DNA from 4 places in the Lysinibacillus fusiformis genome. Region 1 is predicted to be linked to each of the others. Evidence: riboswitches for the same ligand, from Rfam matches in the RefSeq annotation. Region 1 holds a riboswitch; each other region holds the start of a gene.
The links. A riboswitch is a leader RNA that binds a small molecule or an ion and turns the genes downstream of it on or off. The one in region 1 is predicted to bind S-adenosylmethionine.
Positions count from the first base shown of each region.

Region 2: it holds a riboswitch for S-adenosylmethionine, as region 1 does, so the genes downstream of both, JTI58_RS11405 (MetQ/NlpA family ABC transporter substrate-binding protein) here and JTI58_RS17565 (YezD family protein) in region 1, are expected to answer to the same signal.
Region 3: it holds a riboswitch for S-adenosylmethionine, as region 1 does, so the genes downstream of both, JTI58_RS11060 (O-acetylhomoserine aminocarboxypropyltransferase/cysteine synthase family protein) here and JTI58_RS17565 (YezD family protein) in region 1, are expected to answer to the same signal.
Region 4: it holds a riboswitch for S-adenosylmethionine, as region 1 does, so the genes downstream of both, JTI58_RS07095 (cyclase family protein) here and JTI58_RS17565 (YezD family protein) in region 1, are expected to answer to the same signal.

Region 1 covers NZ_CP070490.1:3,618,334-3,626,367, reverse strand. Annotated here, with positions in the region: gene JTI58_RS17585 (cold-shock protein) at 1-131, shown strand, start outside; gene JTI58_RS17580 (amphi-Trp domain-containing protein) at 277-555, shown strand; gene JTI58_RS17575 (VOC family protein) at 1,060-1,845, opposite strand; gene JTI58_RS17570 (flavin reductase family protein) at 1,995-2,480, shown strand; gene JTI58_RS17565 (YezD family protein) at 2,570-2,725, opposite strand; SAM riboswitch class I at 2,796-2,891, opposite strand; gene JTI58_RS17560 (phosphopantothenoylcysteine decarboxylase domain-containing protein) at 3,101-3,772, opposite strand; gene JTI58_RS17555 (LysR family transcriptional regulator) at 3,844-4,725, opposite strand; gene JTI58_RS17550 (DMT family transporter) at 4,860-5,759, shown strand; gene JTI58_RS17545 (general stress protein) at 5,796-6,233, opposite strand; gene JTI58_RS17540 (Dps family protein) at 6,424-6,864, opposite strand; gene pepF (oligoendopeptidase F) at 7,083-8,034, shown strand, end outside.
Region 2 covers NZ_CP070490.1:2,318,242-2,326,275, forward strand. Annotated here, with positions in the region: gene JTI58_RS11390 (enoyl-CoA hydratase/isomerase family protein) at 11-790, opposite strand; gene JTI58_RS11395 (methionine ABC transporter permease) at 804-1,475, opposite strand; gene JTI58_RS11400 (methionine ABC transporter ATP-binding protein) at 1,468-2,493, opposite strand; gene JTI58_RS11405 (MetQ/NlpA family ABC transporter substrate-binding protein) at 2,600-3,430, opposite strand; SAM riboswitch class I at 3,520-3,624, opposite strand; gene JTI58_RS11410 (PPC domain-containing DNA-binding protein) at 3,747-4,250, shown strand; gene JTI58_RS11415 (pyridoxal phosphate-dependent aminotransferase) at 4,726-5,895, opposite strand; gene JTI58_RS11420 (carbon-nitrogen family hydrolase) at 5,992-6,786, shown strand; gene JTI58_RS11425 (PucR family transcriptional regulator) at 6,841-8,034, opposite strand, start outside.
Region 3 covers NZ_CP070490.1:2,230,534-2,238,567, forward strand. Annotated here, with positions in the region: gene JTI58_RS11035 (hypothetical protein) at 28-453, opposite strand; gene chrR (oxygen-insensitive NADPH nitroreductase) at 658-1,389, opposite strand; gene JTI58_RS11045 (succinyl-CoA:acetate CoA-transferase ScpC) at 1,755-3,278, shown strand; gene JTI58_RS11050 (SLC13 family permease) at 3,351-4,832, opposite strand; gene JTI58_RS11055 (glycerol-3-phosphate acyltransferase) at 5,029-5,661, opposite strand; SAM riboswitch class I at 5,817-5,930, shown strand; gene JTI58_RS11060 (O-acetylhomoserine aminocarboxypropyltransferase/cysteine synthase family protein) at 6,048-7,349, shown strand; gene JTI58_RS11065 (hypothetical protein) at 7,685-8,034, shown strand, end outside.
Region 4 covers NZ_CP070490.1:1,419,433-1,427,466, forward strand. Annotated here, with positions in the region: gene JTI58_RS07065 (aldo/keto reductase) at 1-267, shown strand, start outside; gene JTI58_RS07070 (winged helix-turn-helix transcriptional regulator) at 323-706, opposite strand; gene JTI58_RS07075 (MFS transporter) at 816-2,000, shown strand; gene JTI58_RS07080 (ABC transporter substrate-binding protein) at 2,160-3,110, shown strand; gene JTI58_RS07085 (helix-turn-helix domain-containing protein) at 3,185-4,756, shown strand; gene JTI58_RS07090 (YuzC family spore coat inner layer protein) at 4,883-5,281, shown strand; SAM riboswitch class I at 5,378-5,484, shown strand; gene JTI58_RS07095 (cyclase family protein) at 5,575-6,312, shown strand; gene JTI58_RS07100 (DedA family protein) at 6,343-6,939, opposite strand; gene JTI58_RS07105 (Cof-type HAD-IIB family hydrolase) at 7,011-7,784, opposite strand.

The sequences.
Region 1 (8,034 bases):
AAGATGTATTTGTTCATTTTACGGGCATCCAGGAGGAAGGCTTCCGTACACTTGAAGAAGGTCAAAAGGTTTCATTTGATGTTGTGGAAGGCAATCGTGGACCCCAAGCATCAAATGTTGTAAAACGATAAGCAGAATGGGGCTATCCGTGTAGTTCCAGATTAGCAGCGGATTAGGAAAAGGATCGTTTCCTTCATCCGCTTTTTGTGTTGTTAAAAAAGCTTAGTGACCCTTCCATGTTATAATAGAAGTAACAATACGTAAGGAGGGATTTTGATGCAAAAACAAAATAAACCAATGACAGAAGTTATTTTGAAGCATAAAGAACGACAAAGTGTAGCAGAATTTGCCGCAACACTGGAAACAATCGCAAAAAAGCTTAAAGAAAATGGTGAATTCACTTTTGTTCAAGGCACAGAGCCAACTGTTGTTAGCCCTAGTGAGCAGCTCAAAATCGAATACTCCTATACAAAAAAGGGCGACAAGTATTCATTTGAAATTGAATTGGATTGGTATACAGGTACAGAATCACCGAAAAAAATGACGATAGAATAATAATAGGCAACGAAAATCCACTTCTCTGTTGAAGTGGATTTTTCTATCAAATAGAAAGGTGAAGATAGAATTCCGTTGCAGGCTACTTGCTTGACGCTGACTCTCCGTGTAGGGTTTCGCCGGTTTTACTAATCAAAAAGCCTTCCACTCTAATCCACAAAAGGGTTATCGTTTTAGTAAAGGTATTTACAAATACAAATGAAGGGTTTTCACTTATTAGTGGTTGTCGTGACTAATTACTTTACACTATGGAAATGATAAAAGATTAATAAAGTCAACTTTTGTAGCAAGTTGATTGGAGTGGAGCCAGCGTCACTCCTAGGGGATTTAGCGTCACAGAGGAGACCCTGGAGCGAACGTAAGTGAGTGAAGCGGCTCCTCGGACGCCCCCTGGAAAGGACGCTAGCGGAACGGAAATCAACCTCTCGCCTTATGAAAAAGTCTTTTTCTTCTAGTTCAGCAACATGTAAAAATCCACTTCTCTGATGAAGTGGATTTTTCTCATTATCGATTTATCCAATAAAAAGCGCCTGGGCAAACTAACGTTTCCTTTGTACGTTTTGGATCTTTTAATGTCACGCCAAATGGTCCTTCTTTGACATGACCGAGTGTCATGGCTACTGCGCTCTCTTCCTTATAGAAATCTAAACGCATATTCGGTAGCTGTAGTGACATATACTGCTCATATTGCACAGGCTCTGGTAGCTGCAACGCCTCTTGCCACAGCTGGACGGTTGCCTGCATGTCCTTGACATAGAATTGGATGGATTCCATCGTTATAGCCTGTTTTACATCAATGGCACCACTTGCCTTTAGTTGAGCCAAACGCTCTTCATCTTCCTCCGCCCATTCAATCAAAAATGGAAAATCGATTGGAAGATCTGGCTCGCCAAAATGCAGTAGCTTCCATTCTACAACAGTGCCATCTGGTCTTGTTCGGCTACATGCATCTGGCCCATATACTTCATAGCCCAATGCTCGCAAGCGCCGACCCTCTTCCTCAATATTTTTTGTGCGCAGGGCAATTCGAGAAAATCCCTGGCGCTCTTGATCACGTTTAAACGTATAATGTAGGGAATATGGGTATTGTGCCGCTTGCTCAAATAAATCACGATCATAGATAGCAATTTGTTCAATATAGCTTAAGCCAAAGTAGCTTAACGTATTATAAGTCCCCCACATCGTGTGCTGCCCACCATTCACTGTATGGACATTTCGTTTATTGAAGAAAACCTTTATATTTTCTGGTGATTCCACTTGATGAACCAGATGATCAAAATATAAAGTCATGGCCATTCCCCTTTCTTTCCCCATTACCTTTACCTGTATGTTTGATTGGTTTAAAATTTACTCAAGAAAAGGAGTTACTAGTAGGATATGAAAAAAAGTTTCGTTTACCTACAAACTCCGTTCACTAATTTCATAAAGAGGTGATTTGAATGACAGATTTAGTAGCTGCTTTTAAATTAGCATTAGGTAATTATCCTACAGGCGTAACAGTTGTCACGACATGTCATGACACAAAACCTATTGGCTTAACCGTCAATTCCTTTGCATCTGTTTCAATCGACCCGCTCCTTATTTTGTGGTCACTCGATAAAAAATCTCAGCTCCATCCTTATTTTACGGCTGCGCCAAATTTTGCGGTCAATATTTTAGCGAGTGATCAAGAACATTTATGTACACTATTTGCAAGTAAAATCCCTGATCGCTTTGCACAAGCACAGTGGTCAACTTCCTCTTTTGAACTACCGATTTTACATGATACAGCAGCTAATTTACAATGTAAAACGTTTCAGCAAATTGATGCTGGCGACCATACCATTTTTATTGGGCAGGTGGTAGACATTACAAATGCTCAAAAAGAGCCTTTACTTTATCATCGCCGTCATATCGGTTCTATACCAAAAAGCTTTTATAGCTAGCTTTTACACAAAAAAGGGCCACTTGTAAGCAAAGGAAATCCTTCATGCTTATAGGTGGCCGTTTGACATAAGTTCTACTGAAATCATTGTTATTTTTTCTGCGGAAATCTCTGCTTTTCAAGCCTATTAATTTGCACAATCACACCATCTTGAATCGTAATATGCACTTCACCAAATTCAAGATTTTGAATCGCCTTCGCAATTGCCTCTAATTTCTTATCATCTACTTTTACCGACTGAGCCATACGATACACCCCTTCTTTTTTATCCTTATTGATCATAAAGAGGCCAACGCATCAAACTGATTGATAGCCCCTCCTATCTCTCAGACACCATCTGTTGGATTTGGCACCTGTTTTTCGGTTGCCGAGGCTTCATTGGGCCAAGTCCCTCCACCTCTCTTGATAAGAGTACTGCGTTTCTTGAAAATAATTCTATAATTCTGCTATAGGAATGTCAATACAAAATATTAGAAAACCTAGTTGAATACTATGAAATGTAAGAATTTTATAGGCTATTCACACATAATCCTACCGTATTGTATGCTATGTCAATATATCTAACCACAGAAGCAAAGAAAAAAACTGCACAGAAATATAGCCTCTGCACAGTTCTTGATTTTATTGTTCTTGTAAACAGGCCATTAAAGCTTGTGCGGTCTGTTGCTTCCCCATCACCTTGATTGGTTGGCCTTCAGCAGGCACGATCCAATGAGGCTCGTCCCCTCCGTATAAAGACTGGGAGCTATTTGCTACCATAAATTGAGCATTGGCTGTTTCCATACGCAGTCTTGCGCGAGCTAGCAAGAACTCCTCATCATCCGTCGCTTCGAGCTTAAAGCCTACTAATGTTACCTTTGGTTGCCAGCCCTTGATTTGTCCTAACACTTTTGGCGCCTTTTTAAAATGAATAATAGGTGGTTCGTCGGAAGGCATTTTCCCCGCCTCCTCCATTAAATTACCTGATTGATCATACACCTTGTCAATGACCCAATCAGAGCCAGCAGCAGCCATAATGACGATATCGACTTGTTGTTGGACAGCATGACACACCTTTTGTCCTAAATCCTCTATGCCTTCAAATTTTATCAATGTCATTTTGTTGTGGTTTTCTGGGAGCTGTGCAAAGTAACCATGCATATATACTACGTTAGCGCCAGCAGCCAGCGCCGCCTCTGCTAAATAACAGCCCATTGTGCCTTTTGATAAATTCGTATGCCCTCGTACACGATCCCATTTTTCAAGTGTTCCCCCACTTGTAATGAGTACGGTTTTGCCTTGTAATGTCCCCATACACTCACCTATTTTCTGAAATATATACAAATACTATTTTAACGTAATGTAAGGATATGCTTCAATAGCGACTATCGTAGGGAGCTGTTTTGTTCATTTAACCAAGCGCTTAAAATCTCTGCAAATTTCTTTGTAACGGGTGAAGCATGGTGTTTCATAGCAATCCCAATGGTGCGGTAGCCACCTTGCTTTAATGGAATCGCTTTCAATGTTGGTGGTAAATTTTGAATAACCAATTGGGGTAAAATACTAATCCCTAAATGATGTGAAATCATAGAAAGAATCCCTACCTCCTCAGAAAGCTCAAAGCGAATATTCGGCTTTATATGATATTGCTCTAATAGCACCTTGACATCATTTGTCCCTTTATAGGAAGTCATAATAAATGGCATATCCTCTAGGTCTACGATATCAATTTCTGTCTTATCAAATAAGGGACTATTATCGGAAACAATACATAATAATGGGTCTTGTTGTAACTCAGTAAATTGATATTGCTCTGACTTTTGACCATTCAAGAACCCTACTTCCACTTCACCACTTAAAAGCCATTGTTCAATTTCATAGTAATCTCCCTCTCGTAACTCCACCTGTATTCCTGGAAATTGATTATCCATAATTCGAACAATTTCTGGCATCCAATTCGAAGAAATACTTGAAATTACACCAATTCGAACCTTACCACGTGTCACGCCAAGAATATGAGCTGCTTCCTGTTGTAATAATTCCTGCGCATCCAAAACCTGACGCATTGCCCTTAGCATCGTTTGTCCCTCACTCGTTAATGTTACACCTACACGACTTCGATGAATGAGAGCAAAACCAAATTCTTTTTCTAAACTTGACACGGCATGACTCACAGCAGACTGTGTTAACCCTAGTGCATCAGCTGCTTTTGTAAAGCTTGCCACCTCTGCCACCTTTGTTAAAATCTCGTATTTAACTAAGCTCATCCGCAATCCCTCTATATACATGAATTTTTTTAATCCTATTCATTATAAACATTCGTTTTACTAATCACAATACAAGATATATAGTAATTTTTAGTATAAAAACTGTTTTAGTACACAGATGGTAGGTGAACATAATGAGTATCCAAGGAAAAGCAAATGTATTGATGGTTATTGTCACAATGTTTTGGGGGCTCTCTTATACCTTTATGGTCATGGGGCTAGAAACATTGGCAGTTTATAATGTGGTGGCATTGCGTTGTATCATCGCATTTTTCGTAGCAGGACTTATTTTTTACAAACGGATGATCAAAGTAAATGGTAAAACATTAAAATATGCGGCTATTCAAGGCTTTTTATTATTCATTGTGTTCGCGTTAAGTTTATTTGGTTTACAGTCTACTTCTGCTTCAAATGCTGGCTTCATCTTGAGCCTAACAGTCGTGTTAGTGCCGATTTTCAGCAGCTTTATTGAAAAAAAATTACCTTCTCGAGCAGTTAGCTTTGCGATCATTTGTACGATGATTGGTATTACTGTCTTAACAGCACATGGCTCATTCACTTTCCATACAGGTGATTTATTAGTAGCCATTGCTGCGGTATGTTATTCAATTTATTTACTTTTAAACAGCTCATTCACACGAAATGTAGAATCCATTTCATACGGAATTTATCAGCTTGGCTTTGCTGGTATTTATGCGCTTGGCTTAACATTTCTATTCGAAACACCGACATTGCCAAATTCCACAACATCTTGGATTGCTATTTTAGGGCTTGGCATCATCTGTAGTGCGTTTTGTTTTGTTGGTCAAACTGTTGCACAACAGTATACTTCTGCTACACATACAGGCCTTATATTCTCCTTAGAACCTATTTTTGCCGCTATGTTTGCCATGATGTTTATCGGAGAAGGCTTAACTATGAAATTAGCGATTGGTGGTAGCTTCATTCTTATTGGGAATTTAGTGGCTCAATTAGAGCACTTCCATGCCCTACGCTTTATAAAGAAAGACGCACAAGAAAAAGTCATACAATAAAACAGAGTGATCACTGGGATCACTCTGTTTTTCTCTTTATAAAAATCTTCTATATTGCTCTGCCTCTGCCATACGCTGTTGATTTCTTAAACGCTCCTCTTGCTCTTCCGCTGTCTCTGGATAGGTTTGAAGCGTATCAACATCATCCTCGTGTTCTGCATATAGGACAATACTTCCTTGTTCTACAAGATGTGCATAGTAAGCGATTTGTCCCTCTGACAGATTAAATCGTTTTAAGCCCTCTGTAACAGCTGAGTCGCCTGTAAACCAAGATTTGAATTGGTCTACCCAATTTCCAGCCTCATGTGTTTGCACATCGGCATCCCATTTTACATCCTCAAACTGTTGGGGATCTCTCGCAATAATATGGATATCGTCTTGGTGATAACCTTCCATTCGCATATGCTCTAAAATGTGAAGCATTTCATCCCTTGTATGGGCCACCTCAATTTTTGGATTTTGTTCATTCATCATGTTCAATTCCTCCTAAGTTGTATGGCTTACTAGGTAATTACCCTCATGGCAAACAAGCAAACCCGTTTTATGAAACTGTAATAATTGTTATGATGCCTTAAACTATGTTGCTGATTTGACATAAAGCGTTCAGGGCAGAAAAAAACATGCTAGAGAGGCTTTCTTCTCCAGCATGCTGAACGTTTCATTTTTACTTGTCAAGAAAGGCTTTTAACATCCATGTATGCTTTTCAAGAGACTGATACATCGCATTGAGTAAATCCTCTGTACGGTCGTCCCCTTCTTCTGCGGCTAGCTCCATTGTAGAATTCAAAGCTTTCATCAGCTTTTGGAAATCGGAAATTGTCGTTGCAACCATGTCCTCTGTCGTTTCATCACCTGTTGCTTCTTCTACATAGGATAGCTCTAGATGCTCTTTTAATGTCGCCACTGGCTTGCCATCCTTTGATAAAATACGCTCTGCTATTTCATCTAAATTCAGCGTTGTTTCATTATACAGCTCTTCAAATTTTGCATGCAGTGTAAAGAAGGCTGGCCCTGTGACATACCAATGATAATTGTGTAGCTTTGTGTAAAGCACAGACCATGTGGCCACTAGCTTATTTAATTGTTTGTTTAAGTTTTGTGTCATAATCCATTTCTCCTCCAATATGTCTTGTTCTAGCCATTAGTATGAGTAATAAAAGATGTTGGCTATACACACATTGTTCCCGACCGACAATATTTCAAACATACTTCATGCGAAACGACCTTCAGTAAGAATATTGCAACTATTCTATGAAATTATTTCACTTTCCGAAATAGTTTCGTTATAATGAAATCACTTACATGTAAAGGGGTGTCCATAGAATGAAAGTTTTACCATTACGAAAAGATGTTGCAGTAGAAGAAACTTGGGATTTAACAGATTTATTAAGCAATGAGGCTGATTTTGAACCTACCTTGGCACAATTAGTGGAAGATGCGCTTAGCTTCGAGCAACAATACAAAGGAACAATTACTGATGCACAAAAAGTAATCGACGTGTTAACAGCCTTTGAAGAGCTACAAAAAAGATTTGTTCCGATTGGCACATATGCAAGCTTAAATCTCGAAACAGATCGCACAAATGATGTAGCACAAATGCGTGCCGCTAAATTTGGTACAGCTATCGGAAAAGTTAGCAGTGCTCTATCCTTCGTACGTAGTGAGTTACTGGCATTGGATGAAGCTGTTTTACAAGAAGCAGCAACATCAAGCCCTCTTTACAAACGATATCTAGAGGAATTATTAAAACGAAAACCACACCAGCTACACCCTGAAGTGGAAAAAGCGCTAGCAGCATTCAGCCCTACATTTGACGCGCCCTATAAAACGTACAATACGACGAAATTAGTGGACATGGATTTTGGCGAGTTTGAAGCCAATGGCGAAAAGCATCCCCTTAGCTTCGTCCTGTACGAAAATGACTGGGAGTTTGAAGCAAATGCAGATGTACGTCGTGCTGCCTTTGAAGCATTTTCAAGCAAGCTACGTGATTACCAGCATACAACAGCACAAGTATATAACACACATATTCAACAAGAAAAAACAATGGCTGACCTAAGAGGCTTTAACTCTGTTATTGATTATTTACTATTTGATCAAGATGTCGATCGTTCTCTCTATAATCGTCAAATTGATTTAATTACAAAAGAGCTTGCCCCGCATATGCGTCGCTATGCAACGTTAATTCAAAAAGCCAACGGTATCGACCAAATGACATTTGCAGATTTAAAAATTGCGCTGGACTCTGATTATGATCCTAGACTATCGATGGCTG
Region 2 (8,034 bases), 1.3 Mb from region 1:
ACTACCTCACTTATTTATTGAAAATAGGCTTTCTTTTATTTAAAAAGGCTTGAATACCTTCGTTATAATCGTCTGAACTAAATGAATCCAAAACTAACTGTGCCAGCTCATCGCTTTCTTCATTTTCACCATCTACAATCGCCTGGATAATTTTTTTGATGCCTGCGTTTGCAATGGATGATTTACTTAATAGATGTTCAGCGAATTGCAGTGTGGCATCTTCAATATTCTCTGGCTCATGTAGGACCGTGATTAAACCAATATTTTTGCCTTCTTCAGCTGTAAAAATGTTGGCTGTGTATAAAATTTCCTTTGCCTTAGCGACACCAACAATATTGATGAGACGTTTCGTGCTTTCTAAATTATAGACAATACCAATGTTTGCAGCGGTGATACCCAGCTTACTCTTAGGTGTTGCTATTCTAAAATCACAAGCATTTGCTAACTCTAAGCCGCCGCCAATTGCTAAGCCCTGAATCATAGCAATTGTAGGATGCGGAAATTTATAGAGGGCATCGATCGCCTTTAAAGCCAAATCATTATAGGCTTTGGCATTGTCTGCAGCATAACGAATATCTAAAAACTCGCTAATATCAGCACCAGATGAAAAGGCTACTTCATTGACACCTCGGACAATTAAGAGCTTGATAGAAGAATCTACACGTAGTTGTTCAAGATGGTCTACTATAGCTTGAAACATTGCCCTTGATAAAGAATTTCGTTTATCAGGGCGATTTAATACTAACGTTGCAATATAGCCATTTTTCTCTACATAAATTTCCTTTGTCATCTTCATTCTCCTCTTAATCTTTTTTCAATTTCGCAGCGAAGCGGTTGCCGATAGATTGAATGCTTTGCACAAGGATGATTAAGATAAAGACAGTTGCATACATCACATCAACCTCATAGCGTAAATGACCATAACGATAGGCAAGGTCACCTAATCCGCCAGCACCAACCATTCCTGCCATTGCCGTTGCACCAATTAATCCAATTGTGGCAATCGTTAAGCCTAAAATAATAGATGGACGAGCTTCACGTAATAGTACATGCCAAATAATATGACGACGTTTAATACCCATGGCTGTGTAAGCTTCTACCACTCCTGAATCCACTTCTAAAAGCGCAGATTCCATCAATCGTGCAATATAAGGAGCTGTGTAAACAACTAACGGAACGATTACACCTTTAACACCAATTGTTGTACCAACAATTAACTTGGTAAAAGGTAAGATGAAGAATAATAAAATGATAAATGGCACAGAGCGGACAATATTGATGAATAGATTAAAAAACTGATAGAAAAATTTATTTTCAAAGGATTGTCCTGGTCGTGTTAAAACGATTAATAGCCCTAATGGAATACCAATTAGAATGGAGAACAACAATGAAATTCCGACCATTTGAAATGTTTCGATAATTGCTTTGCCAATAACATCTGACCAATCTGTAAAGAAACTTTGGATACTACTCATTGAACGCACCTCCTAATTCTTCCACTGCCACGCCATTTTCCGAAAAATAAGTTAGCGCCTTTTGAACAATCTGCGTCTCGCCATGTAGATGCACCACAATATTGCCGACAATGCCGTTTTTTAATTCAATAATATTAGCCGTTAAAATATTTGGTTGCACATCGTATACCTTAGTGACTTCTGCTAATAATGGCTTACCAGTGCTTTCGCCAAGGAATGTTAAACGGATTACACTACCTGAAACATTTAATTGCTCAATAAGAGAAGGGGATAAATTACGTTGTGAAATTGTATTTAAAAACTTTCGCGTTGTAGGGTGCTTCGGTTTTGCAAAAAGTTCTATAGCTGTGCCGAATTCCACAACTTTCCCTGATTCTAGAACAGAAACCTCATCGCAAATTTTTTGAATCACATTCATTTCATGTGTAATGAGCAGAATCGTAATGCCTAATTCACGGTTAATTTTTAACAACAATTCAAGAATGGCTTCTGTTGTCTCAGGGTCAAGTGCACTTGTTGCTTCATCACTAAGTAAAATCTCTGGCTCCTGTGCCAAGGCACGTGCAATAGCCACACGTTGTTTTTGACCACCTGAAAGTTGATTTGGGTAACTATCTAGTTTATCTGTTAAGCCTACAATTTCAGCATATTTAGCTACACGGTTTTTTACTTCCGTCTCTTTATAGCCTAGTAGCTTTAAGGGAACGGCAATATTATTGTAAACTGTTGCTGTTTTTAATAGATTAAAGTGCTGGAAAATCATCCCGATTTTTTGGCGTGTTTGACGTAATTCATGAAGAGAAAGGGTCGTAATGTCTACATTGTCTATCACTACTTTTCCTGCTGTAGGACGTTCTAGTAGATTAACACAACGAATGAGTGTACTTTTACCAGCACCACTATAGCCGATCACACCATGAATTTGTCCCTTTTTTACATGAAGATTGATCCCATCCACAGCTTTAATGATGCCTTTTTTCGACTTGAATTCTTTTGAGATATTTTGTAATTGAATCATGCGATTGTTTGCTCCTTTCTCAACCTTCTAAAAAGCAAGAATCTGCTCGTCTTCCCATAGAGGAATTTCGGCAGATTCTTCGGCTTATAGAAGCTTCCTGAATGTATTACCAGCTAGGGATTACTGAACCTTTGAATTCTTCTTCGATGAATTGACGTACTTCATCAGATTGGTAAGCCTCAACGAACTTTTTAATTGTTGGGTCATTTTCATTTTCAGCGCGTACGACAATGTAGTTCACGTATGGAGAGTCAGTAGATTCCAATAAAATAGAGTCGTCTTTAGGGTTAATGCCAGCTTCTAATGCGAAGTTTGTATTTATAGCTGCTACATCTACTTCACTAAGCTGTTTAGGAATTTGAGCTGCTTCTAATTCAATGAATTTTAAATTCTTTTTGTTTTCTTCTACATCACGGATCGAGGCTGTTAAGTCTGCGCCATCTTTTAGCTTAATATAGCCAGCTTCTTGTAAAACAAAGAGGGCACGTGCTCCATTCGTTGGGTCATTTGGTAGGCCAAACGTTGCACCATCCGGAATGTCATCAAAGGATTTATATTTTTCAGAGTAGATACCCATTGGATTCAAAATCGTTTTGCCCACTGGGACTAAATCTGTATCATGATCTTTATTAAATGTATCGAGGAAAGGTTCGTGTTGATAGCTGTTCGCATCAAGATCACCTTCAGCTAAGGAAGTATTAGGTAAAACATAGTCAGAAAATGATTTTAGCTCTACTTCTAGCCCTTTTTCTTTTGCTACTTTAGCTGCTACTTCTGCAATTTGCTCATGTGGACCAGAAGTGACACCTACGACGATTTTCTTTTCATCAATTGCCTCTGCTTGGCCTTTACTATCTTCTTTAGAGCCACAGCCTGCTAGCGCTGCTACTAATGTTAAACTTGCTAAACCTACTAAAAATTTATTTTTCTTTTTCATGAAAACTACCTCCAAGATTGTTTTTATCGGTTTTTTGAAAATAAAAAAACTCTCTTACAAACTAAGAGAGGCTCATGAAAAGATGTCCTCTCTTATCTATCAAACGAAGATCGTTTGCAGGATTTAGCACCTTCCTTTAAAAAGGAGGTTGCCGAGCTTCATAGGGCCAGTCCCTCAGCTACTCTTGATAAGAGATTTATAATATTTTTTTGTAATTCCGATAGAACTAATATAATTTATAGGGTATAGTAAGTCAATAATTAATTTTTAAAATTTTTATATAATTATAATATTTCGACGTGAAAGAGGGATAACAATGTCTGTGAGAGTTAATTATGGTATAGGTTCATTTGGTAGGGTTATTAGTGCTCGACTTCTAATAGGGACAGATATCATTGAGGGAATTGAGGCGCTCTGTGAAGAGAATCATATTGAGTCAGCAACGATTGTTAGCTGTATTGGTAGCTTTCAAAAAAGTAGCTTTGTATATTTAGTGCCAGATGCAACAGCTCAGATTCAAGTTCGTTTTAGTGATGTGGTTAAAAAAGATGGACCACTTGAATTTATTCAAGGCTCTGGTGTGGTGTGTAAGCGTGACGGGGGATATGAAACACATTTCCATGGTTCTATGAGCGATCAATGGGGTGTTGTGTCAGGTGGGCATTTAATAAAAGGGGGAAATCCTGTTATTACTGCTGACATAGTACTGGCTGAGGTACAAGGTATTCAACATATTCGAAAATTGGATGATGAAACAGGTCATGTTCAATTTTATCCATTAGAAAATGGTTTAGGGCAGCCAAGGAAAATCGAAAAATAATGATCCTGTAGCTAGAGTTAGCTACAGGACACATGTTGTGGAAAAAAGATCATGTCACTAGCAGAAATAGACCTTTTAGCAAGGTGAGGGGTTGATTTCCGTTCCGCCAGCGTCCTTTCCAGGGGGCGTCCGATGAGCCGCTTCACTCACTTCCGTTCGCTCCAAGGTCTCCTCTGTGACGCTAAATCCTCCTAGGAGTGACGCTGGCTCCACTCCAATCAACCATTCTGTAAAAATGTCTTTCCCTCTTTCATACTAGTAGTAGTGAACAAAATAACTCATTATTTGTATGATTAGAGAGAGGATAGGCTCTTATTTTCAATGTGGAGAGATGATTAGTCACAACAACCCTCAATAAAAATGAGTAGTGTACACCTTCATTTTATTTGTACAACCTTTGTTAAGACGATAACACTTTTATGGATTGGGGTGGAAGGCCTTTTCACCTTTCACAAATAATCTATTGATGACATTGTCATTTGTTAAATAATTGTAATTGCTCGATTCTATGGATTGCTTCACGTAAACGTTCCTCGCTTACCAACAAACCGATACGGATGTAACCTTCGCCATATTGACCGAAACCATTGCCAGCTGCCACAGCAATATCAGCTTTTTCAAGCAATAGATCGGCAAATTGTTCGCTTGTATAGCCTAGTGGTACAGGGAGCCATGCGAAGAAGGAGCCTTTTGGAGCCGTAACATGCCAGCCGATTCTTTGAGCTTCTTCAATGAGTACATTTCGGCGACGCTCATAAGTAGCTCGTAGTTCATCCGCACATTGTTGGGAAGCTGTCAGTGCTACTGCTGCTGCTTGTTGAATAGCAGGGAATTGACTACAAAACAGATGATCCTGAATAAGATTAATAGCAGCAATAATCTCGGCATTCCCAACGGCGAAGCCTATACGCCAGCCTGCCATATTATAGGTTTTCGATAGGGTATACATTTCAATCCCAACTTCTTTTGCACCCTCTGCTTGTAGGAAGCTAATTGGTTTATTACCGTCAAATCCTATTGCTCCATAAGCAAAATCGTGTGATACGATAATATTGTGTTCCTTCGCAAAACGAACGGTTTCTTCAAAAAACGCGAGTGTTGCTGTACCACCTGTAGGATTGTTCGGGTAATTTAGGTAAAGTAGCTTTGCCTTTTCTTTCACTTCATCAGATAATGCATCATAATCAGGTAAGAAATCATTTTCAGCAAAAAGTGGCATCACTTCAAAATTAACATCCCCTAATACGACACCTGATAAGTAATCTGGATAGCCAGGGTCTGGTAAGAGCATCGTGTCGCCAGGGTTTAACACAGCTAAAGGTAGTTCAACTAGACCTATTTTTGTCCCACCAAGAATCGCTACCTCTGTGTCAGGATTTAGTTCCACATGATATTCACGTTGATAAAAGTCGGCAGCTGCTTGGCGTAATTCAGCAATACCTCGAAATGGTGAATATTTATGGTTTTGTGGGTTTTCAGCCGCCTCCTGTAATGCTTGAATGATGTGAGGAGGCGTGGGTTGGTCGGGATTTCCTTGCCCAAGGTTAATGACATCACGTCCTTCTTCTAAGGCTGTGTTTACTTTTTGAACGAGTGCTGCAAAAAATTGAGTGGGTAGTTGCTGTAGTTTTTTAGAGAATTCCATGCATAATCACCTTTTTCAGAATATAATAATTATTATTGAAGAATATGAAGCAAATAGTATTACTTTTTCTGTTAATTGTCTAGAGGAGGAATAGATATGAAAATCGGTTGTATTCAATTAAATGTTGGCTTTGGCAAAGTTGAAGAAAATTTTGCACGTGCTGAGGATAAGATTCGAGAAGCTGCAAAACAAGGGGCAGAAATTATTGTGTTACCTGAAATGTGGAATACAGGCTATGCTTTGGAAAAACTGCCTGAGCTAGCGGATAGCGATGGGGGGCGGACAAAAGCCTTTTTAGCTAAACTAGCTAAGGAACTAGATGTACATATTGTAGGTGGCTCTGTTTCAACAAAGAAAGGCGACAAATTTTATAATACGATGTATACCTTTGATCGTAATGGAGAGCTTGTAGGGGAATATAGCAAGGCACATCTTTTCCGTTTAATGGACGAGCATCTTTACTTAGAGGCAGGGAATGAAATGAATCGTTTTGCTCTAGGTGACATTGAAGCTGCTGGTGTTATTTGCTATGATATTCGCTTCCCAGAATGGTTACGTGCCCATGCATTACAAGGAGCAAAGGTATTCTTTGTACCAGCGCAGTGGCCAACTCCAAGGATTGACCATTGGAAAACATTGCTGCAGGCTCGTGCAATTGAAAATCAATGCTTTGTCATAGCAGTTAATCGTATTTCGAAAAAGGTAGAAAACTTTAATGGGCAGTCTATGATTATTCAGCCTTGGGGAGAAGTACTTTGGGTTGGTGCTGAGGACGAGGAAGTAGCGGTGATCGATGTAGACTTTTCGATTGTCGATGAAGTACGTGGAAGAATCCCTGTTTACGATGATCGCAGACCTGGACTGTATCAGGATGTAGTTGTGAAAGGGTAATAAAGGGGCACGCATAGGAGGGGAGATCCCCTTTTGAGCGTGCCAACTTTTTTTCTAGCTCTTATCCTCGATCAATGAATTGGCTAGTAGCATAAATTCAAGTGTAATGCGGTTATGCCCCTTCATAAAATTTTTTCCTAGTAAACTTTCAAGCTTTTTTAAGCGGTGATAGAGTGTTTGACGCACAATAAACAATTGGTTCGCTGTTTGCTGTTTAGAGCCATTTGTTTGTAAATACACCTGTAATGTTTCGAGGAGCTTGCTGTTGTTTTTTTCATCGTATTCAATAACGGGCTGTAAATAGTCGTATATCACTTCCTGTAAATTCACTTGCATTTGTAATTTATAGATTAAATGATATAAATGCAGATCATCATAAAAGAACGAGGACGTTTGTACCTTTCGACAAATATATAAGGTTTCTAGGGCAGTTTGATAGCTTTTTGGAATTTCATCAACATCACAAACCACTTTCCCAACGGCTATCTGATAGCCCTGTGTTTGCTGCTTTTTATAAAATTCAGTTTTGGGTAAGGAGGAAAACAGGTTATTTAATATATCACGAGTGGCTTTACTATCTTTTGTATGAAGTAAAATAAAAATAACATAGCTCTTTCTTTCAAATAAAAATGGAATAAAGCCATGCTGCTCAAAGAGATTACGATAATAAAGCTTACTATAGACAATATCCTCTTGTGCCTTTGTCAAAGTATTAGGAGAGGCTAAAATAAAGACAGCCCCACTAGATTGTGTGTAGTTAGCGTAATGTGTAACGATAAATTTATAGATTTCCTCCTTAGATAGTTTTTGATCAATCCAATCGGCTAAAATCGAAGCATCCTCAATATTCTTTTTTTCCTCAATATAAAACTCTCGCATTAAAAGCTGTGCTAACGCTGTTGCTGTACGATCCAATATTAATAATTCAAACTCTGAGAAAAGCCCATCTTCCCGATAAAGTGTTAAATCGGCATAATGTTGATCAAAAATAAAAATAGGCTCATGTTTAAACTGCTGAGTAGACTTGTGCAATGCTAGTAATTGCTGACGCTTTTTGTGTGCCATATTCGGAAAAAAGATAGGCGCCCGTCCCTTAATGGAAAACATGATTTGTGTTTTCAATTCATTATACATATTTTGTAAAATATCCTCTGTATTTTGCCCTAAGACTGCATTTTTGTTCAAAGCTTGTGAGTAAGATTCTAGCGAAGAGATCAATAGATATTGCTGATTGATAATTTGGCTATG
Region 3 (8,034 bases), 1.4 Mb from region 1:
ATCTTGAAATAATTAAGATCGTCTTTTTTATGTAGATTGTTCTTGAACATAGGTAAGCATTTTTTCTTTATGGTTCATAAATAGTTTTTTTGCATGATCATTTAGTGTGAAAATTTCCTGTAAATATCCTTTTAGCAATCTATCTTCGTATTCAAAAGTATGGCCAGGATTGGTTTCTAAAATATAGGATAATAAAAGAGCATGCAAGACAACTACTTCTAAATTTTGCGTATTCGTAACGAATTTTAAATTGAGAATAGTAGTATGGGAGACGAACTGATTGACATAATCAATGGATTTTTTATATACATTCATATCAATATGTGGTTCTAGTCGTTTTCTTAATTGGGTGCATTCATTATTTAAGTCTTCTATTTTTAAAAATAAACCTCTTACACTTCTCTTATGCTGTTGTTCTAAGGTACGAGCAAGATGTTTATTGATATTGGACATTGTCTGTATGACTCCTTTCTTTGTTAGGTATCATTTATTAATATGAATGGAATAGCTGGAAAAGGGAAGAGTCTTTTCGTTTAATTTAGGGTTATAGTTAAACTAGGTAATATGGCGATATACCTAGAATGAATATAAATAGGTAATATTTTTATGTAAAAAATGGGATTAGTATCATACGATAGTAACCCCATTTTCATTAAGCTATTGCCAATTAAATCCTTTGGTTGCTAAAAACTCTTTAATATGAGGGCGGCGTTGTTCGATTAAAAAATCAGCCATCTGTTTTGTCCAGTTATCAATTTTTCTGTTTGATGAACGACTATTATAATATATTTCCATTGTCTCATTATAAGCTGGTAAAAGCTCTTCATATTTTTCAACATTGTATTCATTTTCATGTAATACAGCAGACACAGGTAAACGTGGTTTTACATCATTGCGACGTGCAGGAACGCCGATTGTTAGCCCGAATAATGGGAAAACGTAATCGGGTAGATTGAATAATTCACTGATTTCAGAAGTTTTATTGCGGACTCCTCCAATATAGCAAATGCCATAACCCATTGATTCTGCTGCAATAACAAAATTCTGTGCAAACAATGATACATCAGCTACGCCGACAAGGACATTTTCAGCTGAATCAGCCACAATATCTACTCCTTCTAGCTTCCCAGCCATTTGAAGTCGCTTGAAATCTACGCAAAAAACAAATGCTCCGCCTGAAGTTTCATATTGGCGTGGATTACCAGAGAGTAAGCCTAATTTTTCTTTTTTATCTGCATCTGTTACCCAGATCACACTATAGGCTTGCACAAAATGTGATGTTGCAGCCATTTGTGCTGTTCCAATTAAATCTTCGATGATTTCTTTTGAAATCGGTTCTCCATCATAGATGCGTACCGAGGAATGGTTGCGTAATAATTCTTTAACCATTAAAACTCTCTCCTTTGTGTCTGTTCTATACCATGAGCATAGCACGCTTTTCCGTCAAAATCGAATAGTGAGGTATAAAAAGTTATATATACATAATTTAAAAATGTAGAAATTATCTCGCAAAGTAAAATATTTCATTTGATATAGATTAAATATTCTAAATAGTATAAAATTATAGAAGCGACTGTTTATTTGGTTGTACTACCAAAAATTACATTATCTTTATTCGCAAATGTTTATACAGCATTAGCTATTAGGTGATGAAATCCTCCTAGAATAAAGATATAGCCTCTGATGGACGTCACAGATTTACTGGAACCAAATATGCGAGTTGAACAAAATGAAGTGGAATGGAGGAATAGGGAATGGAAGAAAAATTGGCGAAAAAGCTTCGCCATGAACAATTGCGAAGCAAGGTTGTAACAGCAGAAGAAGCAGCATCTTGGATTAAGGATGGCATGGTATTAGGGATGAGCGGATTCACACGTGCTGGCGATGTAAAGGTTGTACCTCTTGCACTTGTAGAGAAAGCGAAAAAAGAGGATTTCCAAGTAGATGTCTTTACAGGTGCATCACTTGGCCCTGAGGTAGACCAATACTTAGCAGAAGCAGGGGTCATTCGTAAACGCGGTCCTTTCCAAGCAGATGCTGGCATTCGTAATAAAATCAATAGTGGTGACATCACATTTGTGGATGCCCATCTTTCTCATAATGCTGAGCTTGTCCGCCAAGGTATTATAGGACCAATTGATTTTGCGATTATTGAAGCGGCTGCAATTACAGAAGAAGGCTTATTAATTCCTACAACTTCAGTTGGTAACTCTCCGATTTTTGTGCAAGAAGCAGACCAAGTCATCATTGAATTAAACGTAGCACAACTTGATGCATTAGAAGGTATACATGATATTTACGTACCTGCACCACAAGGAAAACGTGATCCAATTCCTTTACAGAATGTTTCTGATCGTCTTGGTATAGTTGGAATTCCACTAGATTTAGATAAAGTAAAAGGCATCGTTATTTCGGATATATTAGATGCACCATCAACGATTGTCCCAGCTGATGAAGAGACAGATGTTATGGCTAATCACTTATTAAATTTCCTACGTGAAGAGATTAAAGTAGGTCGCTTAACAACAAGTTTACGACCAATTCAATCTGGGGTAGGCTCAGTAGCGAATGCTGTATTGCTCGGCTTTAAAGATTCTGAGTTCGAGAACTTAGAAGTTTATTCAGAAGTTCTCCAGGATGCAGTATTTGAATTAATTGATGCAGGGAAAGTAAAATTTGCATCTGCTACTTCTATTACCCTTTCTGAGCAAGTAGGAAACCGTGTTTATGGGAATTTTGAAAAATATGCGGATAAATTAGTGCTGCGCCCTCAAGAAATTTCAAATCAGCCTGAAATTATTCGTCGACTCGGATTAATTTCAGTGAATACGGCGTTGGAATTAGATATTTACGGCAATGTGAATTCCACACACGTTTCTGGTACAAAGATGATGAATGGTATCGGAGGGTCTGGTGACTTTGCTCGTAATGCACGTTTAGGAATTTTTGTGACAAAGTCTTATGCTAAGGGTGGAGATATTTCAAGTATTGTCCCAATGGTCTCACATGTGGATCATACGGAGCATGATGTTGATGTCATTGTAACTGAACAGGGCGTAGCAGATTTACGAGGACTTGCTCCAAAAGAACGAGTGGGACTTATCATTGATAATTGTGCACATCCTGATTATAGGGAGCAGCTGTGGCAGTACTTTAATGATGCCAATGAGGCAACGGGTGGACATCACACACCACATGACCTAGAAAAAGCACTATCATGGCACGTTAACTATGCGAAAAACGGTACGATGAAAGACCCTGCTTTTACGAAACAATAGTCTTATCTTAAAAGCCTTGAAGGACAGATAGTCTGTTTCTTCAAGGCTTTTACGTTTTAATTTAATGAAAGTCTATAATAATCCAATCCATTTCCAATAAGTTGCAGAGAACAAAAGTACGAGAAGGAAACCGATAATGGTTAATGGAATTCCAGATTTCAAGAAATCCTTTGTTGTAAAGGAGCCTGTACCATAGGCAAGCATGTTTTGTGGTGCACTAATTGGTAATAAGAAGCCAAAGCTTATGACGAATTGTTGCACAATAACAAAACCAACTTGATCAACATTAGCCGTTAATGTGGAGGCTAAAACGATAAACACAGGTATAAGTGCTGAGGCTAAGCTAGTTGCGCTTGCAAAGCCTAAATGAATCAAAATGTTAAATAAAGTTACGAGTGCGATGGTTGCTAGTAAAGGCATAGTATCTAGCCCGAGTGAACCAAAAACTTTATCTGATAACCATGCAGCACCTTGCGTATTTAGTAAAATGGTTCCTAACATAATGCCTACCGCAAAGACGATAATTGTTCCCCATGGAATATGAGGCTCAACTTCCTTCCACGAATACACACCGATTTTAGGCATTAATAGAATAGCGATAGCAATAATTGTGACTGTTGTCGTATCAAATGGATGTAGCTTTCCTTCAGTTGCCCAGAAAAATAGTAAAACTACGGATGTAATGATTAAACGAATTTCAGGAGCCTTTAATGGGCCAAGCTCTGCAAGCTGTTTTTTGATGACCTCTTTACCACCTTCGATATTGCTAGTCTCAGGTTTAATTAAAGCAATCATAATGAAAAATAAAAAGATAGACATAATAATTGAGAAGGGGGCGGCATAAAGTAGCCAAGCACCCCATGAAATATCCACATTAAATTGCTCTTGGATAAAGTTTAAAGCCACCATATTTTGAGCTGCTGCAGTCTTAATACCGATATTCCAAATGGAAACTGCTTGTACCGAAGTAATAACTAATAAGGCAGCAAGCCGACTATCACGTGGTAAACCAAAAGCTGCCACCATTCCAAGCAATATCGGTACTACTGCGCCAGCACGTGCTGTAGCAGAAGGTACAAAAAATGCGAGGACGATAGAGACTAAAATAGCGCCAAATACGATAGCTTTTGTTTTCGTTCCTACCAATGAAAGAATCCAAAGAGCAAGTCGTTTATGTAGATTAGTAATTTGCATTGCTGCCGCTAGAAAAAGAGCTGCTGCTACTAAAGCAACGGCAGAATTACTAAAGCCGCTTAAAGATAATTTTAATGCGCTAGCTGTTCCTAGCTCTGTAGTTGGATCCTCCATTGACGGAGCGAGTCCTAGTAAAACAGTTACTAGCGCAATGATCATGGCCGAGCTCACAGGATATGAAACGGCCTCTGTAACCCAAAGGATGACTGCAAAAGCTAAAATGGCTAAAGCTCGTTGCCCAGCTATAGGTAAATCACCGTTATTAGGTAAAAAAGTAATAATAATCAGTAAAGCGAAGGCCAAGCCAATCCATAGTGGCTTTAAATTACGTTTTGAAGCTTCTTGATTTGGTGAAGACATATTTTCTCATCCTTTCTACGATAAAAATGACGATTATTATCCATAACATCGGCCTAGATAATGTTTTATTAAGATAAGAATATATCTTTTTTATTGTAGAAAAAAAACTACGCAGAATAGGTGTTTTTTACAGCAATATGAGTAGATAAAGAGAAAATACATGATCACAAAAAATACAAAAATATCCATAAAAATATTATTTCTTTTTCTTAAAGGCAGAAGTTACTTTAGGCTCTGTACCATTGACTAAACGTTTAATATTTTCTATGTGCAGGATGATGGCTATGCCAAAAAGAAGAACAGCTATAATGGTTGGGCCAATGCCAGGAATCCATAAATAAGTGGCTGTACAAAAAACGAGATAAAACTCTAGAACACCAACAATTAAATAATTTGTTGCAAAGGATAAAATAACAAATAAAATAAGTGCAAATAAACCAATCTTCCAATCGACAGCAAGTAAAATTCCGATAATGGAGGCAGTTCCTTTTCCGCCATTGAAGCCCATATAGAAAGGGAAATTATGACCTAAAATGACCCCAGCAGCCATAATGTAGGTAAGCAGCCATATTTGTTCTTCTGTTAAATGAGTGAAGTCCGCTAGATAAAAATGTGCACCGATAATAGCTACAACGCCTTTGCCAATATCGATGAGGGCTACTAAAACGCCATATTTCCAGCCGAGGGAAAGAGTAGCATTAGAGGCACCGGCATTGCCGTGGCCCGCTTTTTTTAAATCAACCCCCGATAAAAACTGTGCCACTTTAGAGCCGTGAATACAGCCAATTAAATAGCCAATAATAAGAAAAGTGATCACGGCCTTTACCATAAAAATCCTCCTCTCAAAATTTTTTCTAAAATAGTGTATGCGTTCATATTACGTATAAGAGCAGACAGAAGTTTCGGAAAAAATAAAATTTACATGTTGACAGAAAAAAACTCTATGTTTATACTGTGTAACAACGATGGAAATTGAATCTCATACTCTTATCAAGAGCGGCGGAGGGATAGGCCCTATGATGCCCGGCAACCAGTAAGTAACGAGCTTACTAAGGTGCTAATTCCTACAGATTCTTACTTGGATCTGGCAGATAAGGGGAGGAAAACTTGCAACCGCAACCCTCTTCTTAGCTGAAGAGGGTTTTTGTTTTCTACAGAAAAATCCTCCTCATCTCCGGTACCATCGTAAAAAAAATAACCATTTGGAGGTACACAATGACAAATTTTAAACCAGAAACATTGCTGTTACATGGCGGTCAAGAGCCAGACCCAGTGACGGGTTCTCGAACAGTTCCTGTCTATCGCTCAACTGCTTTCGTATTTAAAGACACTGCTCATGCGCAACGTCTTTTTGCCTTAGAGGAAGCAGGGAACATTTACACAAGGATTACCAATCCAACTGTTGATGTGTTTGAAAAACGTGTGGCTTTATTGGAAGGTGGAACAGCAGCAGTAGCACTTTCATCTGGTGCAGCAGCTATCGCATTTTCCATTTTAAATCTAGCTGGAGCTGGTGATGAGATAGTAGCAGCTAGTTCTTTATATGGTGGTACTTATAATTTATTTGCTAACACATTACCAAACTATGGTATTAAAACAATTTTTGTAGATGAAACAAACCCAGAGAATTTCAAGGCGGCGATTACTGATAAAACAAAAGCAGTCTTTGCTGAAGTGTATGGTAATCCAAGCTTAAAGGTTTTAGATATTGAAGCAGTAGCTAAAATTGCACATGATAATGGTCTACCATTAATTATTGACAGTACGTTTGCTTCTCCTTACGGTTCTACACCTATTGAATACGGTGCAGATGTTGTAGTACATTCAGCAACTAAATGGATAGGTGGTCATGGTACAACTTTAGGGGGCGTTGTTGTAGACGCTGGTAAGTTTGATTGGACTAGTGGTCGATTCCCAGGTTTTACTGAACCAGATGCTTCTTACCATGGTTTACGTTATGGAATTGATACAGCTTCTGCGGCCTTTGCTACGAAGCTACGCGTACAATTATTACGTGATTTTGGTCCAACATTAAGTGCAGATGCTGCCTTTAATTTATTACAAGGTTTAGAAACGCTTCATTTGCGTATCCCTAAACACAATGAAAATGCATTGGCAGTGGCTGAATATTTACGAAACCACCCATCTGTGGAGTATGTAAATTATAATGGCCTGGAAGATTTTCCAACACATGAATTGGCAAAGAAATATTTAAGAAATGGCTTCGGTTCAGTGCTTACATTTGGCATTAAAGGTGGACGTGAAGCTGGGCGAAAGCTTATTGATAGCGTAAAGCTATTTTCACATGTAGCAAATGTAGGTGATGCTAAGTCATTAATTATTCATCCTGCTTCCACTACACATCAGCAACTATCAGCAGACGAATTAGTTCAAGCTGGTGTAACCGAGTCGCTCATTCGCTTATCCATCGGTTTAGAGGCAATAGAGGATATTATTGCTGATTTAGATCAAGCCATTACACAGGCAACAACTACTGAACAAACAGTAGAAGCCTAAGCTTTAGAACATAGGGAAGAATGTTGTAGCGTTTACGTATTTTCTCATTCGATTGGCCTCATTTGGTAATGCGTTAAACGTTGCTACATCAACCAATTGCTACATCCGTTAATTATCAGAACCTTATAAAAAATAATACCAAGTAATTTTATATGTATTATTGACTTAATTAAATCCTTGTTATATACTAGGAAATAAGTTAAGGGTACGAAAATTCTTGTTAAAAAAGGTAAATGTTTTCATAAGTGCTCCCCCACTTTTGAATATATAGAAGAGCAGTTGCCTAGCCAGTAACTGCTCTTCCCAAAAAAACTGATGATAAAGGAGTGTTTAAAATGGGTAATATCTATAGTGCACAAAACATTGTATCCTATCTAATATATGAGCTAAATGAAGGGCATGTCTTTGTCAACAATAAGTCCATTCAACACCTTCTTACATCAGTCGAAAGAAAATGGCAGCAAGTCTTTGGTCATACAGCATTTCAAGAACATGTTTTTGCTGAAGAGGAAGACTATACTGTTAAGGAAGTATTTGAGGCATATGAACAGTACGGTGTGAGCCATATCTCACTTCCTGCGACAGAGATTTACTTAAAATATGGTACATTTCAATTAGTGGAACGTACGTATGCAATACCAAATTTTACAGAAGAAGAAATTAGTCTTGTTCAACAAGCTTTAGC
Region 4 (8,034 bases), 2.2 Mb from region 1:
CCTTTAATGCAAGGTGGACTTCTTGAAGATGCAACAATTTCGAAAATCGCTGAAAAATATGGAAAATCGAATGCTCAAGTTATTTTGCGCTGGGATATACAAAATGGCGTAATCACGATTCCAAAATCAGTACGTAGAGAGCGTATGATGCAAAACGCGGATATCTTCGACTTTAGCCTAACTAACGAAGAAATGGCTTTGATCAATGAGATGAACCTAGAACAACGTGTTGGACCAAATCCAGATGAATTTGACTTTGCTTTATAAGCACTAAAAAGGGAAAAGAGACTGTCTAATATGTGACAGTCTCTTTCTCCCCTCATTATGATGTTTGCTGCATAGCGATATCTTCATCACGTTGTTTTAACAGTACATCTTCACCTTTATCCTGTAATAATTCAACATGCTTTTCGCCCCAAGTGCAAAGCATGTTCAGAATAGGTTCCATCCCTTGTCCATAGGGTGTTAATGAATATTCAACTTTTGGTGGTACTTGATTGAAGACCTTTCGATTGATTAATCCAGCCTGCTCCAGTTCCCTTAATTGACTAGTGAGCATTTTTTGTGAAATACCTGGTATCAATCGTCGAAATTCATTTGTTCGAATTTTACCATGGTGGTTTAAATGACAAAGAATAACTGGTTTCCATTTACCACCAATAACTTCTAGCGTAGCTTCAACACCAATATTATAAATTTTTTGCATCGTAAACCTCCTGTAATATTCAAAAGTAACTAAAAGTACTCTACATGTCTTTTTGGTATGTATGAATATTACTACACACAATAAAAAAAATCAAAGGAGTAGTCGTAGTATGTCAAAATCAAAAAAGCCAAATGCTAAACTAACCTTGCTAGCCCTTGCAATCAGTGCATTTGGTATAGGGTCAACTGAATTTATCAGCGTAGGGCTTCTACCATTAATTACAGATGATTTTGGTATCTCTCTCAGCACAGCTGGCTTAACCGTTTCTATATATGCACTAGGGGTAACTGTTGGGGCTCCATTATTAACAGCCTTAACATCTCGCCTTAGTCGAAAAATTGTATTATTGTTAGTCATGTCCATTTTTATAGTGGGGAATTTAGCAGTCGCTTTAGCACCTAATTTCGCTTTACTATTAATCGGACGCATTATTTCAGCATTAGCACATGGTGTGTTTATGTCCATCGCTTCTGTTATAGCAGCCGATGTAGTGGAACCAAATAGACGAGCAAGTGCTATTGCCTTTATGTTTACAGGCTTAACTTTGGCTACTGTAACAGGTGTTCCACTTGGTACATTTATTGGTCAAGTAACAGACTGGCGTATGTCATTCATCTTTATCGTTGTAATTGGAATCATCGGTTTAATTAGTAATGCGATTTTAGTACCTAGCCAATTATCAAAAGGCAATCTCATCTCTATTCGTGATATCGGCAAAGTATTAGGCAATATTCGTATGATCTTAATCCTGTTCATTACCGCAATTGGATACGGTGGTGCCTTTGTTGTCTACACATATGTTTCACCTATTTTAGAGCAATATATGGGGTATTCTCCTCATGCAGTAGTCATTATTTTAGTGGTCTATGGTATTTGCGTTGCGATCGGTAATACATTAGGTGGTTATTTTGCTAATCATAATCCGCTACGTTCGATCTTTATTATATTTGTAGGACTCGCCTTGGCCTTGCTTGGCATTGGCTTCACGCTCGAATCACCTATTATCGGATTAATCATGGTATTGGTAATGGGATTATTTATGTTTATGAATGTACCAGGATTGCAGCTATATGCTGTTCTACTGGCTGAAAAATATGTGCCATCAGCTATTTCTATGGCTTCTGCATTAAATATTTCCGCCTTCAACATTGGTATATTTTTAGGATCATATATTGGAGGCTTTATTATTCGCCATCAATCATTAGCACATACTCCCCTGTATGGATTTTTAATGGTTATGTTTGCAGCGATTGTTACATTATTATGGTTAATCTTCGATAATAAAAAACATTAGGAAGCCAAATTTCATTTTGTATAAAAAAGAAGTAGAGATTGTGTATTGTTTGTTGATATATTGTGTCCTATAATTTACTTGAATCAAACGAGAATGATTATCATTCTAGATTAAAATGATATTCTTATTGTTTTAGTAAATTTATAGGAGTGAATAGCAATGCGTAGAGGTCGATATTTTTCATTTGTAGTTTTATTTGCACTAATGTTCGTATTAAGTGCCTGTGGCTCAAATGAAGTAAAAGAGGATACAGCTAAAGAGGAACAATCAACTAAAGATACAAGAATTGTAGAAGATGAGTTTGGAAAAGTAGAAATCCCTACAAACCCACAGCGTGTAGCTGCTATCTATTTGGAAGATTATTTAACTGCCTTGGATGTAAAACCTGTAGTGCAATGGTATCACCCATCCTGGGGTAAACAAGACTATTTAGGATTAGATGCTCCTGAGTTCGACATTACTGGTAGTATAGAAACATTACTACAAGCTAAGCCTGATTTAATCATTGTAGATGGTGCAGCGGATAAGGCAAAGTATGAAGAATACTCGAAGATAGCGCCTACTTACCGCTTAAAAGAAGATATTCTACAAGATCCACGTGAAATTGTGAAAACTATAGCGGATGTTTTAAATATTCCGGATAAAGCAAAAGAAATGGTTGATCAATATGAGCAACGTGTAACCAATTTAAAAGCAGACTTAGATAAGTCTATTGGAGACGAAACAGTTGCTGTTGTACGTCTAAATGTAGCAGATAATACATTAGCGTTATTTGGCATTAAAAATCGCTATACTGGCTATATTTACACAGAGACAGGCTTAACACCACATCCATTAGCCCGTGACATGACAGAGTTCCACGAGATTTTATCTGAAGAGGCTATTCCAGAATTAGATGCGGATCATATCATCCTTTTCCCTTCAAACGGCTCTTGGGAGTCTGAAGAAAACCAAGAAGCAATTAAATGGTTAGATAGTACACTATGGAAAACACTACCTGCTGTAAAAAATGGGCATGTCTATATTGCTGATCGAACATATTGGCAATCAGGTGCCATCACAGCTAACTTGCTAAAGTATGATGATCTAGAGAAATGGTTCGTAAAATAATGTTCAAAAGAAAGCTCTTAAGAGGGCTTTCTTTGTGTTTTTCTTCAAATTCAACATAAAGGGGTGAATCACCAATGGGTAACTTAACACATGTTTATACGTTACAAAATATCTCTTATGCAATTCAATCATCAAACACGCAGTTGATTAGTAGTGATTTCTATACACTTTTCATCGTAATGAGTGGCAGTGGAAAGCTAGAAATAGATCATAACACTATACATCTTAGTGAAGAAAAGTGCATATTGATACCGCCCAATAACACGGTTAATATTTACATCCAAAGCAAGCACCTATGTTTTTATCAATTACAATTCAACATTGTCCATCTCAGTGATAATCAGACTATTTCTAACCATTTTACGCGTGTTAAAGAGCAACGTCTCCTCCCCGTTTCGCAATGTCACAGACTGCTAGAGGCCATTTATCAAAACCGCCTAGCGGAGGATGAGCACACGATTTTTGAGCAGCATGTGCACTTTCAAGAGCTGATGTTATTGCTCTTACATCAAGCTATACCCAAGCAGGTGCAAAAAAATGATCGCCAATCTGTTGAGCAGTCCATTAACCACTTGCATAAACATTTTGAAAAAGAGTGGACGGTTGAGCAGTTGGCCGAATTAGCCGATGTACCAAGATGGAATTATACGCGCATTTTCAAAGAGATTACGGGGCAAATCCCTCTTCACTATTTAAATAACATTCGTCTTGAAAAAGCTAAGCAATTATTAATGACGACAAATGATCGAGTATTTGAAATTAGTCAGTCTGTCGGATTTAATAATGAGTATTATTTCAATCGTCGTTTTAAAGAACAGGTCGGCATCTCTCCAGGGCAATATCGAAGAAATCAAAGCAGCAATCTACGTGTATTTGCACCATTTTTAGAAGATTTCTTTGTCGCCCTTGGGATTACGCCAATTGCTCAATTCAGTCATTCAAAATGGGGAAAACAAGACTATTTAGGTCTCCAAGAAGTGCCAGATATTGATGTACAAAATAGAGAAATGGATCAACTTCTTCACTATAAACCAACTCTAATTATGCTAGATTCTGGTGTAGAGCGTTGGGAATCCTTTCATCATTTAAGTGAAGTAGCCCCTGTCTGCCATATCTCACATCCTGGTGAGAACTGGCAATCTACTTTATTTAAAATTGCTGATTTAACAGGAAAAACTCCCTTGATGCAAGACGTGATCCTACAATATGAGGATAAGGTACAGCAAGCAAAGGGAATTCTTAGCAAATCCGTTTATGGGCAAAGTGTGGCATTTCTCCGTATTTCAGCCATTGGCATTACCCTATACGCTGGTCCTGAATGTGGCTATACGGGGCCCATTTTATATCGTGACTTAGGTTTAATGCCACATCCACTAGTATGGAGTATTCCGCACAATCAACGTAAAGCACAACTGACGTTTGATCAATTGCTGCAATTAGACGCAGATCACTTGTTTATTACATTTGATAAACAACATTCTATTTATGAAAATGAGGAACGTGCTATTTTAAAAACGCCCACTTGGAAAAACCTAGCCGCAGTTAAAAGTAAATGTGTCTATGAAGTAGACTTTTTAACATGGATGAATTATGGCATTTTATCACATAGTAAAAAAATTGATGATGTCTTGAATATCCTAGGCTAAACAAAAAGGAAGCCCACTATAGCTTCCTTTTTCAATGTTTTAGGACAAACTTGATACTGAAAGTAACACCGAAAGCCATTTGGCTACATAAGATAAGATATCAGCTATAGGATAGGAGGAATTACATTGTATTACAATCCTTATCCGTACTTTGTTCATCCCTATCATTATCCAACGTCGCCATCCGTCCATCAGCTTGCCGTAAGACCTATTCCTCAACATTTAGCAATGCCGACCACTAATCCCTTTCCACCTGTCGACACACATAAATTGAAAATTTCAGCTACACGGATAAAGGCGATGATGCAGCAAGCTCAATTACTTACGGATAAAATTGATAGCTCCCAACAATTTGCACATGATCTAATGAATGCTGCACAGCTTTCAAATAAAACAGAGGTTGATAGACTAATCACATCAACAGGCATCACGATGAAATTTGAAGCAAACTATACACCAGACAGTTTTAGAATACGTCTTATTGATCATGATTGTTGTGGAGTAACCTTAAACTTAAATTGGTGAAAAAACTTTAACCTTGTATCCCTAGTGAACTTGTAAACTATAAAAAACTATGCTAAAGTATTTGTATTGTTATTTCTGAAAATTCTTATATCACTTTTCTTATCAAGAGAGACGGAGGGATTGGCCCGATGAAGTCTCAGCAACCAGCTCAACAGTATGGTGCTAACTCCAATTGGCAAAATGATCCGCCTTGAAGATGAGAAGAAGAACTACCGTTGTTTTTGCAGGAGTCCTCTTCTATAAGGGGACTCCTTTTTATTTACCACTAATTTTAACAGAAAGCAGGGATATCAATGTCTAATGAACTTTTACAAGCATTGCAATTATTAAAATCAAAACAGTGGGTTGATTTAACACATACATTCGGCCCTAATTCACCACATTTTTTTATGTTTGAGGACGCTAAATTTGAAACATTATTTTCTCATGAGGATGGTTTTTTTGCCCAACAATTTACGTTCCCTGGTCAATATGGCACACATATCGATCCACCTATTCATTTTGTGCGAGACACTCGGTACTTAGAAGAATTAGAACTAAAAGAACTCGTTCTTCCCCTTGTCGTCATTGATAAATCACAAGAGGCTGCTAGCAACCATGACTTTTCATTAAGTGTTGAAGATATTCGTGATTTTGAAGCCCAGCATGGAGAAATTGAAGCAGGAACATTTGTAGCATTACGTACAGATTGGAGTAAGCGCTGGCCAGATAAGGAGGCATTCAGTAATAAGGATGCAGATGGACATAACCACATCCCTGGCTGGGGTTTAGAGGCTTTACAGTTTTTACTAAAAGAACGCAAGGTAAGCGCAATTGGTCATGAAACATTCGATACGGACTCTGCCGCTGATTTTCGTAAAAATAGCAAGCTAGATGGCGAATATTTCGTGCTTGAACAAGACACCTATCAAATTGAGTTAATGACTAATTTGGACAAGCTACCTGCGAAGGGCGCCATCATCTTCAATATCGTACCTAAGCCAGAAAAAGCATCAGGCTTCCCTGTGCGCTCATTTGCTATTTTGCCATAACATAAAAGTCGGTATAGCGTATACCGACTTTTATTTTTGTCCATTTCTTTTTTTGAATAAAAAGTAAGCAATAAGCATTCCTAGAATAAACAATAGGATGAGATAGATACTATAATGGGTTAAATAGTATCCAACAAATCGCCATTTCTCCCCAAGCATCTTTCCTAATGATATAAATGTGAACGTCCAAATAAATGCACCTGTATAGGCAAAAAGCGCAAACTTCCTATAAGGATAATTATTAATAGCTGCAATATATGCTGTCAAATGACGTACCCCAGGAATAAAATAGCCAATTAATAATAAGGTAGGTCCAATTTTTGTAAACATCTTTTTCGTAAAATCAATTTTTTGCTCTGTAATATGAATTTTAGGGCCATATTTCTGCAATAACGGTAAGCCAAAACGATAACCGATATAGTAGCTTAAAGTAATGCCTCCAACTGCACCAATCAGTGCACTGACTAAGGCAGGAATGTGTTCAAGACTTTCTCGGTAAACACTATAGCCTACATAAGTTAAAAAGACCTCATCAGGAAGTGGCAACCCAACAATGCCTCCAATTAGAATCACGATAATCCCAAAGTATCCGTAATGTTCAATTAGAGACTGCACGTGTTGTGCCATAAATCATCCCACCTAAAATTTATTAAAATCGACCTGCTATATAAGTTTCATGACAGTCTAACCTCAGCACTCTAAATGACTTGAAGTTGACGTAAAGCAAAATTGACACCGCCATCAGTAGATTTCTTTGTAACAAAATTGGCAGCACTTTTTAGAGCTGTGCTACCATTTCCCATGGCAATCCCTAACCCTACATACTCTAACATGTCAATATCATTATCCCCATCGCCAAAGGCAATGGCATTCTCAGGGCTAATATTAAAATAATCCAGTACCGCTTTAATAGCTAATGACTTCGAAACATCCTGCTGTAATACATTCACAATATAAGGATGCCATCGCTGCAAAAATATATTCGAAAATTGGCTAGCATATCTTTTTTCAGCCAGCTCATCTGCATACAGACACATGAGAAAAACCTCTTCATCTACAATTGTTTCATTTACAAGTGGAAAATCCCGTAAAGATAAAGTTTCTTGCATCGCTCTTAAAGCTACTGGACTTTGTATGCTATTCATGGACAGTTGCTCTGTAAAAAATGTTAGGCTATGCTGTTGTTCCTGCGCAAAAGCCTGTACATTTTGGACAATATCTTTAGCAATGGGTGTTTTATGTATGACAAGATCCTTATGTTTCACATAGGCTCCATTTGCTGTAATAAAGGTTTCAATCCCCAGCTCTTGTAACTCAGAGCACATGGATAAGGGTCTTCCGGTAGCCGCTACAAGATGGATTCCCTTGTCTTGCAATAGCTGAATAGCCTGTTTTGTACTTTCTTCCACACAGCCATCCTCGTAATTAATTAATGTGCCGTCTACATCAAAAAACACGATGTTATATTTCATTTTGAGTCCCCCTACATAAATAGTAATTTAGAACCACAAGAATCAAGTTTATTATTTCTTTTCCATGAAATATGTGAAAGTATTTTGACAAACTTTCAGCAAACTATATAACTTCCATTCGCAACACCGATAAAAACTATTACAAGCGTATTTATAATAATATTTAACTAATAAATCCATGAATATTTTTATTTTAATAATTCTAAAGGAGTATACCAAAGAACTCAAAATTGTTAAAATAAAAGATAAT